DNA from 2 places in the Colwellia sp. MB3u-4 genome. Region 2 is predicted to be linked to the other one. Evidence: predicted binding sites of a transcription regulator. Region 2 holds the regulator's gene; the other holds the start of a gene.
The links. Region 2 encodes FliA, which starts transcription of late flagellar genes. Its sites were predicted from a motif close to CTAAAGNTNNNNNNNNNNNNGCCGATA; they were not measured.
Positions count from the first base shown of each region.

Region 1: a site for FliA is predicted at 1,735-1,761, ahead of pomA (flagellar motor protein PomA). Genes of this name have one in related genera too.

Region 1 covers NZ_JACGVE010000082.1:34,922-38,106, reverse strand. The annotation lists gene H4J61_RS12960 (flagellar motor protein MotB) at 1-859, opposite strand, end outside; gene pomA (flagellar motor protein PomA) at 871-1,635, opposite strand; gene xseB (exodeoxyribonuclease VII small subunit) at 1,872-2,126, shown strand; gene ispA ((2E,6E)-farnesyl diphosphate synthase) at 2,119-3,009, shown strand; gene dxs (1-deoxy-D-xylulose-5-phosphate synthase) at 3,032-3,185, shown strand, end outside.
Region 2 covers NZ_JACGVE010000083.1:87,259-90,443, forward strand. The annotation lists gene H4J61_RS13490 (chemotaxis protein CheA) at 1-440, opposite strand, end outside; gene H4J61_RS13495 (protein phosphatase CheZ) at 454-1,197, opposite strand; gene cheY (chemotaxis response regulator CheY) at 1,227-1,610, opposite strand; gene H4J61_RS13505 (RNA polymerase sigma factor FliA) at 1,663-2,376, opposite strand; gene H4J61_RS13510 (MinD/ParA family protein) at 2,674-3,185, opposite strand, start outside.

The DNA of each region.
Region 1 (3,185 bases), on a different contig from region 2:
GGTTTAAGCGATTAGTATTAGGCACTAATGGCCGTGTGTCGGCATGGCCAACAACCAGTAAACGAGATTGGTCAAAATCAGGCACTTTAATAATTTCATGCGCAATAGCCACAGCGCGTTTACTTGATAAGTCCCAATTAGAGGTAAACAATTCAGAACTTATGCCTTGGTTATCTGTGTTGCCAGAGATCATGATCTCACCGGGCACAGTATTTAATAACAAACCAATTTCTCGCATTATAGGTTTAAATTGAGGTTGTAAGAATGCTGAGCCTGATGGAAATGAGCCGTTTTCACGAATACGAATAATAACTTGCTGCCCCAATGACTCTAACTCAATAGCGCCGTCTTGAATTTGTTGTTCTAATTGCTGGGCTATTTTTTTCACTAGGTCATTAACTTGATCTTGTGACGCTTGTTCTAGCTCATCTCTAGCTTTTTGTGGTGCCGCTGTTGAGACGGTATCTGCAGTGCTTTGTGATTGACCACCGCGTTGGGTGCCGCGTTGCTCTTGTCGACCACCCGCGGAGGTTTCATCTCCGGCTTGAAATTCCAACATTTGTTGGGTCATTTCCATGGTTTGTTGCTGAATAACTTCAATCGGGGTTGGCTCAGGTTTACCGGGGCGAAATTCCTGAGCAATAATACTGGTGCCTTTAGGGATGTCTTTTACTTCTATTTTATTTTGTACACCGAAGGCAAACTTCATTGAGCCCGCAATTTGCTTAAACTTTAATACGTCCATTTCAGAAAATGATAAAAGTAAGACGAAAAAACACATCAATAGCGCCATTAAGTCGGCAAATGTGCCCATCCATGGTGGTAATCCTGGGGGTGGGCATTTACATTTATCTGCCATAATTAACTCCCCTACTCTTCAGTTGTATCAACAGCTCGCTTACTTTCAGCAAGGTAGCTCTTTAGCAGGCCTTCAATAACACGTGGATTTTGGCCATCTTGAATACCTAAAACGGCATCAAGCACGAGTTCTTGATTCATTTTCTCTTCTGCTAAACGTAATTTTAATTTAGACGCGATAGGTATGGCAATAACATTCGCCAAAAATGCACCGTATAAGGTTGTTAGCAATGCTACCGCCATGGCCGGACCAATTGCCTTTGGGTCATCCATATTCGATAACATAGCAACCAAGCCAATCAAGGTGCCTATCATGCCCATAGCGGGTGCAATATCGGCTAGGGCCATCATCATGTTTGAGCCAGTTTCATGACGTTCGGTCGTGAGGTCGATATCTTTTTGCATCGTGGTTCGCACAACATCAGCATCATGACCATCAACCAACATATCGACACCTTTTTGCATAAAAGCATTAGAAATTTCAGCTTCCTCTAGGGCTAAAAAACCGCCTTTACGAGCTGCATCAGCCATTTCTACTGATTTTTCAATTAACTCTTCAGGTGTCTCCAATTTAAACATGAAGGATTTACCAATAATTTTTCCGATACCAAAAAACTGGCCTAAATTATAATTGGCTAACACAACAAAAATCGAACCACCAAAGACAATAATCACCGACTGAGTATCTAAAAACATGCTAATGTCGCCAGCGAGTAACATCGCCATAATCAGTAACCCTATTGCACCGACTATGCCTATTAATGTTGCTAAATCCACAAATGCCTCCGATAAATTTTCTTAGATATACTCATTAGGCTGATAATACCTGATGAATAGGTCTGACGCGAATACTTATATTTTTTGTTATACCTTTGTTATCGTCCATATTGTCAATAACTTAACAAGCTAATATCAATATTATCTTTATCAACATCAATTCATCATTAATTGACCCCGCGCCCTAGCTAAGGTAAGTTTGCGCCTAGAGTTCATATCACGCAAAAAAAAAGTCCATGGCCAGAAAAAAAATTGAAAACTTAAGCTTTGAAGAATCATTAGTTGAATTAGAAACCATTGTGAAAAATTTAGAACAAGGTGATCTTAATCTTGAAGACTCAATGACCTTATTTGAACGTGGCCTACACCTGAGCCAGCATAATCAAGAAAAACTTAAAGGTGCCGAACAGCAAATTAATATTTTGCTGGAAAAAAACGGCCAAGCGCCGTTAGAAAAATTTAATACCGACGAGACTAACATCCGTGACTAAACTCGCCCATATTGATGATGTGCAAACGCGCATTAATAATTATCTCAGCAAAAAGCTTGCAAGCTTAACCCTTAACGATGAAAAGTTATTAGCCGCTATGCGCTACGGCTTACTCATTGGGGGTAAGCGTATGCGGCCATATTTAGCTTATATTACCGGGGCAACATTAGACGCCAAGCAAAGTGATATTGACGGTGTAGCCGCCGCCATAGAGTGCATTCATGCTTATTCACTGTTGCATGACGATTTACCGGCAATGGACGACGACGATTTGCGTCGCGGCCAACCCACTTGTCATAAAGCCTTTGATGAAGCGACCGCTATTCTCGCTGGTGATAGTTTGCAAACGCTAGCGTTTGATATTATTGCCAACCATGAATTTTCTGAGGCTGTAGACACTAAGCGGATTAATTTATTACGCCACCTTGTTAATGCCGCGGGTTATCAAGGCATGTGTGGTGGCCAAGCATTAGATTTAGCCGCCACTGATAAAGCCATTTCACTGGCCGCATTAGAAAATTTACACTCGTTAAAAACCGGCGCTTTACTTGAAGCTTCGGTAAAAATGGCCGCAGAATGCAGCAATAAAGCCACCCTGTATGACAAAGAACAATTAGCCCTTTATGCTAAGCTTGTTGGCTTGGCTTACCAAGTACGTGATGACATTATCGATATAACATCAACAGAAGAAGAGCTGGGCAAACCCACGGGTTCTGACCTTGCCGCCAATAAAAGTACCTATCCCGCATTGTTAGGTTTACAGGGCGCACAAGAAAAGGCCGAAAACTTATATCAACAAGCGCTTCAAGCTTTAGCCACTTTGCCCTACAATACCCAGAGCTTGTCCGACTTTGCGACTTTCATTGTCAGCCGCAAACATTAATTTTTAAATTTAATAGAATCATATGACTATAAACTTAACTGAATATCCTTTATTGGCCAAGATCAATTTCCCGGCTGATTTGCGAAAATTAGAGCAAAAGCAATTAACAAAAGTCAGTGAAGAGCTAAGACGTTATCTTTTAAATTCTGTCAGTAAAAGTAGCGGTCACTTTGCCT
Region 2 (3,185 bases):
TTTTCCTCAGCCGTTGCAAGCACATTTTCTGCCACAGACTCTGCTTGTCCTTCCGGCTGAGATAGTCGATGTAACTCGGCTAGCAAACTAGGATCTGCCGGGCTTAATGGCGCTTTATTTTGTACTTGAGCAAACATTTCATTAATGGTGTCGAGCGCTTTAAGAATAACATCCATTAATGAGGAGGTAACTGATCGTTGTTGATTTCTTAAGGTATCGAAAACATTTTCCGCACCGTGACAGGCATCAACTAACTCGGCAAGTGACAAAAAGCCAGCACCACCTTTTACTGTATGAAATCCTCTAAAAATAGCATTGAGCAATTCCGCATTTTCAGGATCATTTTCAAGCTCAACTAATTGCTCTGACAAGGTTTCAAGTATTTCCCCAGCTTCAATTAAAAAATCCTGAAGAATTTCTTCATCTTGTTCAAATGACATTTAGTAACTCCTATTAAAAACCTAAGCTTGATAATAAATCATCAACGTCGTGTTGATCTGAAACAACATCTTTACGATTTCCAGGATTAACAATCGGACCTTCAACTAAGTTTTCACCTAATTTTGGTAAGTAATTCGATTGCTCTTGTTTGGAAGCCATACCAAAGGCTGTTAGCATATTTATTAAGCTGTCTTCAACCTCACAAACTAAATCAATAACTTTGCGAATAATTTGGCCGGTAAGATCTTGAAAATCTTGCGCCATCAAAACATCCGTCATTAAGCCATGAATTTTGCTGGTTTCTTTTTCTGTTGTTGTCAGTAAAACATCGATATCTCGACATAATACTTTAAAATCAGTAACATCAAGATCATTGTGCATTAATTTATGCCACAGCGGATTAACGTTCTTGATTTGTTGTTGAATATTACTAACCACAGGAAAGATTGATTCAACAACATCCATGGTTTTATTAGCCGCTTCTTCGGTACGATCAATAACAAAATTCAATCTTTCTTTAGCATCTGGAATGTCCGCAGTCGCTAAATCATTCAAACGTGAATCAAAATGAAAGTTATTCAATGAATTATGCAATTCGCGAGTTAACTTACCTATTTCTTCAAACAATGCAGTTTGAACTGGATTTTGAATTTCTGCAATTAACTCATCCGCTTTGTTTTGCTGATCTGCCTCAAGGTATTTAACCAACAATTTAGCCTGTTCTAAAGAAACATGGATACTAGTATATTTACTCATATAACAGCCTTGTGTAAAAAAATTGGTGATTAACCAAGACGTTGGAAAATTTTATCAAGCTTTGCGCTTAACGTTGCAGCTGTAAAAGGTTTAACGATATAACCATTAACTCCCGCTTGAGCTGCCATGATAATTTGATCTTTCTTCGCTTCTGCAGTCACCATCAATACTGGAATATGAGATAACTTTTCATCCGCTCTAATGGCTTTAAGTAAATCTATCCCTTGCATAACTGGCATATTCCAATCAGTAACAACAAAATCAAAATCACCAGCTTTCAGCATCGGCAGCGCGGTATTACCATCATCTGCTTCTGATATATTGGTGAAACCTAAGTCGCGTAATAAGTTTTTGATTATGCGTCTCATTGTTGAAAAATCGTCAACAACAAGCACTTTCATATTTTTTTCCAAGACACCCTCCGGTGATAACATTTAAAATTTTACAATATTTTTAATATTCTACTTAATTTTGCCACGATTGCATACGAGCTTTTAATCTATGCATCGCTTGACTGTGTATTTGGCTTACCCGTGATTCACTCACATCAAGTACTTGGCCTATTTCTCTAAGGTTAAGCTCTTCGTCATAATACAAGGACAGTACTAAAGCTTCACGCTCGGGTAAAGAAGAAATACACTCTGCTAATGACTTTTTAAAGAAACTTTGTTCAATGTTAGCGTAAGGTTCATCTTGCTGGTGACTGTGGGCTATTTCAATCACATCATCACTAACACCTAAATCATCAAGACCAAGAATTTTCCCTGAACTCACGTCATTCAGTATCTGATGGTATTCATTGATTGAAATTTCAAGTTTTTCAGCCACTTCAACATCGGTAACGTCGCGGCCATATTGCGCTTCTAAGCTTTTGATGGCTTCGCTGATCATGCGACTATTTTTATGCACTGAGCGGGGAACCCAGTCACCCCGACGAATTTCATCAAGCATGGCACCACGAATACGAATACCCGCAAAAGTTTCAAAGCTAGCACCTTTGCTATTATCAAAATTATTTGCCGCTTCAAATAAGCCTATCATGCCTGATTGAACAAGGTCATCAACCAAAACACTGGCCGGTAGTCGGGCAAGCAAATGATAAGCAATGCGCTTCACGAGTACTGTGTGTCGCTCCAGCAAGGCCGATTTATCAACACTATAAGTATGTACTTTTAACACGATAACTCACTTGTTTGTTAAATAGGGCCTGTAGAATTTTCATTCTAGTCTCGGCTATAGATTAGGCTTTCAGTTAACAAGGCGACAGACATATTAGGTAGCTATGCTAGTTTACACTTGCTAACGATGTTAGTTAAAAAACAACGATAGACCTTTAACAGGCGGTAAAAAAACCTACGCACTTGCTATAGCTAGAGCTCGCTTAACTCATGCAAAAAAAACACCACGAATTGTGCAATTGTAACCCTGCTTCGTCGTTATGTTCATACCTAGCTACAAGTTAAAAGCTCAACAGCTTTAGTGTTCTAGTAATTGCTCAATAAAGAATTCTAAATGCCCAGAGGCTTGTTTTGGCACTGGCCAGCTCACAATGTTTTTGGCAAGTGCTTTAAGGCCAATTGACGCTGGCGAGTTAGGATATGCCTCGACAATCGCTTGTTGTTTTCTCACAGATTTACGAATATTTTCATCATAAGGTATAACAGCAACCAGCTCTAAAGTGACATCCAAAAATCTGTCAGTGACTTTAGCTAATTTCGCAAATAAATTTTTACCTTCATTCGGGGTGCGCACCATGTTTGCCACCACTTTAAATTTGAATAGCCCGTGATCTCGGCTTAACAATTTCATTAAGGCATAACAGTCAGTAATTGAGGTGGGTTCGTCACACACGACTAATAAAACATCTTGTGATGCACGGCAAAAACTTAATACCATATCTGAGATACCGGCAGCGGTATCAACAATTAAAATGTCAAATTTGGTTTTCATATCACTAAAAGCACGAATAAGTCCGGCATGCTCAGCTG